DNA from 3 places in the Bacillus sp. CGMCC 1.16607 genome. Region 3 is predicted to be linked to each of the others. Evidence: riboswitches for the same ligand, from Rfam matches in the RefSeq annotation. Region 3 holds a riboswitch; each other region holds the start of a gene.
What was found. A riboswitch is a leader RNA that binds a small molecule or an ion and turns the genes downstream of it on or off. The one in region 3 is predicted to bind thiamine pyrophosphate.
Positions count from the first base shown of each region.

Region 1: it holds a riboswitch for thiamine pyrophosphate, as region 3 does, so the genes downstream of both, ACFSO7_RS15950 (ABC transporter substrate-binding protein) here and thiT (energy-coupled thiamine transporter ThiT) in region 3, are expected to answer to the same signal.
Region 2: it holds a riboswitch for thiamine pyrophosphate, as region 3 does, so the genes downstream of both, thiT (energy-coupled thiamine transporter ThiT) here and thiT (energy-coupled thiamine transporter ThiT) in region 3, are expected to answer to the same signal.

Region 1 is NZ_JBHUJX010000023.1:10,761-12,967, reverse strand. It holds gene ACFSO7_RS15955 (hypothetical protein) at 1-119, shown strand, start outside; TPP riboswitch at 449-556, shown strand; gene ACFSO7_RS15950 (ABC transporter substrate-binding protein) at 814-1,776, shown strand; gene ACFSO7_RS15945 (thiamine-binding protein) at 1,792-2,085, shown strand; gene ACFSO7_RS15940 (ABC transporter permease) at 2,082-2,207, shown strand, end outside.
Region 2 is NZ_JBHUJX010000036.1:317,776-319,982, reverse strand. It holds gene ACFSO7_RS23950 (helix-turn-helix transcriptional regulator) at 1-906, shown strand, start outside; TPP riboswitch at 1,212-1,314, shown strand; gene thiT (energy-coupled thiamine transporter ThiT) at 1,381-1,974, shown strand; gene ACFSO7_RS23940 (alpha/beta hydrolase) at 2,114-2,207, opposite strand, start outside.
Region 3 is NZ_JBHUJX010000008.1:139,426-141,632, reverse strand. It holds gene ACFSO7_RS03465 (FeoA family protein) at 1-87, opposite strand, end outside; gene thiT (energy-coupled thiamine transporter ThiT) at 432-1,001, opposite strand; TPP riboswitch at 1,126-1,230, opposite strand; gene ACFSO7_RS03455 (cation diffusion facilitator family transporter) at 1,432-2,207, shown strand, end outside.

The sequences.
Region 1 (2,207 bases), on a different contig from region 3:
ATGAATATCCGCTAGATTTTGAGATTATTAGAGGGAATGAGGTGATTTCGTTACGGGAGATGAGGAAGGAATTTGTTAGTTTTCCGGTTGTAGCGGGGTATTATAAAAAAATTGTGTGAAGTGGATACGAACTACTATCAAGTTTTATCTACACAATTAAAGTGGGTAAATATTTCTATACAACACAAATGTCCAAAACCAGTTGAACACTAGATAGATATAATCAGACAGTATTAGTAAGAAGATAAATGAGTGGAGACTTGTATGAAAAGGAGAAGCCAGATTCCATTAACAAAAGATGAACATATTATGGCAATTCGAAATGGGGATGATTTTTAAGACAAAATTACTAGAGGGATAGTTAAGTGAAAACCTGTAATAAATTACTTTGTTTATTCACTAGACGAAAACGGAGTTATTTTGTATAGTGTAATAGACAATTGGAGAATTGGGAATGTAGGGGAGCCGGTAGTGCTGGCTGAGAAAGTATCCAAAGATGCTGACCCTTTAACCTGATCTGGTTAGTACCAGCGTAGGGAACATCTTTCTAATAGACGAAGTTTGACCGTTTATTATGGATTATGACAAACGCTTGGGATGCCCTGAGCGTTTTTTTATTTGGCTATTTTCACATAGATGTTGTTACAATCAACTCAGATTACTAAAGTTAAATGACACGAAAAAAACAAAATGACGAAAATAGTCTTTCATTTTAACTTTATCCCATCTTTCTTTTCCACCTTCATTGTCTAACATTTTGTTTAGGAGAGGAAAATTGTGAAAAAGATTTCCATTTTATTTTTATCCTTACTAATGGTAATTGGGTTAGTAGGATGTAATTCAAGTAAAAAAGAGAACAAAGCAAGTGAGAATAAAAGTTTGAAAAAGGTTTCCATTGTTCTTGATTGGACACCAAATACGAATCATACAGGGATTTATGTAGCGAAGGAAAAAGGATATTTTAAAAAGCATGGCTTAGATGTTGAGATTGTCATGCCTGGTGACGCAGGAGCCGATCAACTTGTCGCTTCTGGTAAAGCACAATTTGGTGTGAGCTATCAAGAAGCGATTACTCAAGCGAGAATTCAAGAAATCCCATTAGTATCATTAGCAGCTGTTATTCAGCATAATACGTCAGGTTTTGCATCGCCAAAAACGAAAAACATCCTTTCACCAAAAAATTTTGCTGGCAAAACCTATGGTGGTTGGGGTTCACCAATTGAAAAGGCTGTTATCACATCGATTATGAATACAGAAAATGCCGATGTGAACAAAGTAAAGATTGTGAATATGGGTGACTCTGATTTCTTTACTGCTGTAAAACGTGATATCGATTTTGCTTGGATTTTTTATGGCTGGACTGGGGTAGAAGCTGAATTAAGAAATGAACCAATCAATATGGTTTATTTAACAGACTACTCTGATAAACTCGATTATTATACGCCTGTTATTTCAACGAATGAAGATATGATAAAAAATGATGAGAAAACCGTTAAAGAATTTATGGCTGCCCTTTCAGAAGGTTACAATTTCGCGATTGATCACCCAGCGGACAGTGCAGATATTTTAATCAAGGCTGTACCTGAATTGGATCAAGAGCTTGTTAAGAAAAGCCAAGAATGGTTATCGTCGAAATATCAAGATGATGCTGCGCGTTGGGGAGAGCAAAAATTAGAAGTATGGGAAAACTATAGTACTTGGATGTTTGAAAATGAACTACTTGATAAGGAATTAGACGCTGAAAAAGCCTTTACGAATGAATACTTACCTAAATAAAGGAGACTTTAGAAGATGCCCAATGCATTAGTGAGTATACAAATTATACCGAAAGCACAAAGCAGTGAAGAGTTATATGCTTTAGTTGATGCAGCAATTGAAGTCATCAATCAAGCTGGAGTTAAATACGAAGTTCACCCACTAGAAACAACAATGGAGGGTGACTTAACTGAATTGTTAAGTATCATAGAAAAGATGAATAAAAAAATGGTAGAACTAGGTAGTCGAAATGTGATCTCTCAAGTGAAAATTTTATTTCAACCTGAAGGGATTACCATGGATACTTTAACAGAGAAGTATCGACCATGATCAAATTATTTGCAAAAGGATGGAGACCATTATTGGTCCTCGTCCTTTTCTTCATCATTTGGGAATGTATATCCCGCTATAGCCAAATACCAAAATGGCTACTACCTTCACCATCTATCATT
Region 2 (2,207 bases), on a different contig from region 3:
TTTACTATTTCTGAAATCATGCAAGAATTTAATGTTTCACGTTCGACAGCTATTAGAGATATCAGAGAAATTGAAGCCATGGGGATGCCGCTTGTCGCTGAAGTTGGAAGGGATGGCGGTTATTTTGTCATGAATAACTCTGTCCTCCCCACTGTTCGCTTTACTGATAATGAGATCAAAGCTCTTTTTATTGCCTTTATGGCTACAAGAAATCAGCAACTCCCCTATCTAAAGAGTCGTCAGTCTTTAGCTGAAAAATTGCTTGGCCTCATCTCAGAAAACCAACAAGATGAACTTGTTCTTTTAAATCAAATCTTGCTTTTTGAAGGGACCAACCCCAATAATCCCGACCTTCTTGATCTTTCAGACCTACCCCATCCAATGTTAGAAAGGCTCATTCAAATCCTTCTTTTGGATCGCTATTTATTGATTACTATCGAAGAAGGGAAATTAATAAAATCTTACTCCATTTATCTTTTGAACCTTTATCGTGAAAAAAGCCTTTGGCTGATTGAAGGCTTAGACTTAAAAGATGAAAAGAGGTGGATTTTCCCTGTCGATCATCTCGTCAATGTCGAACCATACCCTATAAAAAATAGATTAAGTAAGAAAAAGATTTTAGAAAAATTAAGTAAGCAGGAGGAAGTAATCAACCTTGTCCTTGAACTTGGTCCAAAGGCGATTGCCCAGTTTAAAAAGTATCATCCTTTAAAGATTTCCATTTCTTATACCAATCCTTACCAAAGCACAGCCATTTTAAAGACTTTTATCAATGTTCATAATCCCGAAGAATTATTAGAAATAACAAATTGGCTACTTTTCTTAGGTGAAGATATCAAGGTCAGGGAAGTGCCAGAGGTAGTCTTAGAAGGTTTACAAGAGAGATTAAGTTTATTCTGCCCATAAGTAGTACCAGTTAAAACTAAATAATTATGAGCTTGTCCAGTTGCCGATTTCGTACACACACTGTTTAGTTAAGAGATTTATTCACTTTTCAACTCATTTATTACAGGAAAGTCGTTGTTACTAAAAAAGCTTCCTGCAATTATAGTACTTATATTTATAGTACTTATATTGTTTAGTAAAATAAATTACAGAACTAGAATAAGTCCCTTCCTTTTTTCTGGAAGGCTTAACAGGTGAGCTAATCATATAAAGTCTTCCCAAAACTTAGAAAGTATTATATACTAATTTGGTAATAATTACATATGCGTAACCACAAGGGGAGCGTTTTGCTGAGAGTGAGCACATAAGTGTTCTGACCCTTCGAACCTGTTAGTTAATTCTAGCGTAGGAATGTGGCATGAGTAGAGTCTTTATTTTGCATGGATTTCTATTCTCCCCTTGAGGTAACGTATTACAAAAAGGGGAGATTTTTTTATGGGAAAATTGAGTTTAATTGCGTTAATTGAGGCTTCTTTCTTTGCAGCATTCGCCATTGTTTTAGATTTATTGCCTTCGATTAAACCAACACCTAATATTTCGATTTCAGTTGCAATGATCCCAATATTTATTTTAGCTTTTCGCTGGGGAATTCGAGTTAGCTTGATTTCTGGTCTACTTTGGGGAATTCTTCAAATTGTAATGGGAGATGCATGGATTGCTACACCTGTTCAAGCCTTTATTGAATATTTCATTGCATTTGCATGTATAGGATTTGCTGGTCTATTCCATCATTTAATCCAAAAGGAATTAAATAGTGGTAACAAGAAAAAAGCTTTAAGCTGGATTGTCACGGCCATATTTGTTGGAAGTCTGGCACGCTATTTCTGGCATTTCATTGCAGGAGTTATTTTCTTTGGTGAATATGCACCAGAGGGTATGAGTCCAGTTCTTTTCTCATTATCAGTAAATGGGGTAACTATGCTAGGAGCCTTTGTTTTATGTTCGATTGTTGCAGTACTGTTAGTGTCTACTGCACCTCGATTAATAAAAGTCACAGGTAATACCCGACCTATGGCGGAAAATTTGTAGATAAATACGTGAAAAAGGCACTATGGGGAGCTATTGCACCTTTAGTTCCTTAACAAAATAAGAAGCGATCTGCAAATGTAGATCGCTTTCTTAGTATTCAAGCAATAGTTGAAGTTATACTTAACATTATAAATGTAAATCAATACGTCTCTTCTAGAGCGAAATCCCCAATCCCCTTTAATTCATAGTCAAAAAATTCAAGAATGAGTTCATTTGCTTTCTCAATACAGTAA
Region 3 (2,207 bases):
ATCAAGAAGTCGCCGTCTTACAAGGGCATCTACTTTTGAAATATTGGAGATGATTCCCTTCTCACCTGCTTTGAGTTGACCTAACATTTTTACCACCTGTTTCTTATAAATGAGAATGATTCTCTTTCTTTATAACATGATTGAGAGTCCTTATCAATGGAATTTATCACATGGATCAAACCTAAATGTTGATATGACGGGACGTGTTAAAAGCTTAAATCAAAATTGTCACAAAGTTGACAAAATTAAAAGGCCAAACCGCAAAATTTCGCCGGTTTGACCTTCACATTTATCCCAACATAACGGGCAGTAAGACCCCCACCTCAAGATTCTAAGAGAACAAAGAAGATAGGTCGGGGTCAACTGCCCGTATTGGTTCAACTAACCATCAGTGTGGGATGAAGAACACCCCCATTGACGGAAGTTTCACTTTATATCATTTTCTTCGGTGCAGCACTAATGACTAAAATAACAATGATGGCACTTAAAATAAAGCTCGGAAGCATATATGTTCCATTATAAATGAATGAATATAGTGCAGCTGGCGTACCTTTCGGTGCATACTCACCAAAAAAGACAATTCCTGTATAATAATGAGAAAGAAATCTTAAAAGACTTCCGATAAAAATCCCAATTGTTGCAAAAAGCATCCATTGGCCTTTTTTTTGTTTCTGAACACCTAGCTTGATTTGACCAACGAAAACTCCAGCCAATCCAACAACGGAAAATGCCACTAAATAATCAATAATACCTTGTACAGGAGTATAGATTTGCGAATATCCTAGTACAAATTGAAGTAATCCTAATAAAAAGCCTGTTAAGACACCGCCCTTTATTCCCCAACGAAACGCCATTAAGAAGATTGGCACCATCGCAATCGAAACCGACCCACCTTGCGGCCATATTCTTGAAAAAATAAAGCCCGATACGAGATCTAATAAAAAAGCCAATGCTGTAAAGATCGCAATCTCTACTAAAAATAATGTTTTGTTCTGTTTCATTCTCCGTTTCCCCCTTAATTTTCGGAAACGTTTGATTATAACCCTCTGCGTTACTCACGTATAGATTTTCAGTTTTTTGGTAAATAAAAAAGCAATATAGACGGTTTTGGACGGTCCACATTGCTTCGATCCCAAACCACATTCCTACGCTAGCATTAACTAACAGGTTCAAAGGGTTAGAACTCAAACGCTCACTCTCAGCCGAATGTCGGCTCCCCTTGTGGATAATATTTATTTATTCAAACATCTTGACTATACAATGATTTTATCTTCTTTACAAGTAAAACTTACAATCTATTTAAATTTTTCCTACAGCCAAATTATTTCACTGCCTTCAATAGACCTGTATCAAGTAGACATTTTTTCTATAGACCCACATGGATTTCATTTGTTAAGGTATAAATGCTATTTACATAATGGGGGTCACTACATGGAAACGAATTCTCAACTCAAGGCAGGAGAAAAAGGTGCTTGGATTAGCATTTTTGCCTATATCATATTAGCTACAATTAAATTAACAATTGGAAAAATCGGCCATTCAGAAGGTTTATGGGCAGATGGCTTAAATAACTCTACCGACATTATCGCGTCGATAGCAGTCCTAATTGGATTAAAGATAGCTAGAAAACCGCCTGATGACAATCATTTGTACGGACATTACCGTGCAGAATCTATCGCTTCACTTGTAGCAGCATTTATTATGATGTCTGTTGGGGTTAATGTCATTATTGGAGGGGTCCAATCTTTCTTCTCTCAACATTCTTCCCATCCAGATTGGATAACTGCCTGGACAGCACTATTTTCTGCAATGGTGATGTTCGGTGTTTATCGGTACAATCTTTCTCTAAGTCGTAAAATTAAAAGCGCTTCCATCAAAGCTGTTGCGTATGATAATCGTTCAGATGCTTTTGTCAGTATTGGTGCTTTTATTGGAATTGTTGGAACATACATTGGAATACCATTACTTGATGTCGTTGCGGCTGTGATCGTTGGATTAATTATTTGTAGAACAGCCTGGCATATATTCACAGAGGCTACCCACACATTGACTGATGGTTTTGATCAAGAGCAATTGTTAAATATTGAAAAAACGATTAAGGAAACACCAGGGGTTTTGGATGTAACAGATGTCAAAGCAAGGACACATGGGAATTATATTTTTTTAGAAACAACGATTCACGTGAACCCAAAACTCGATGTGATTGA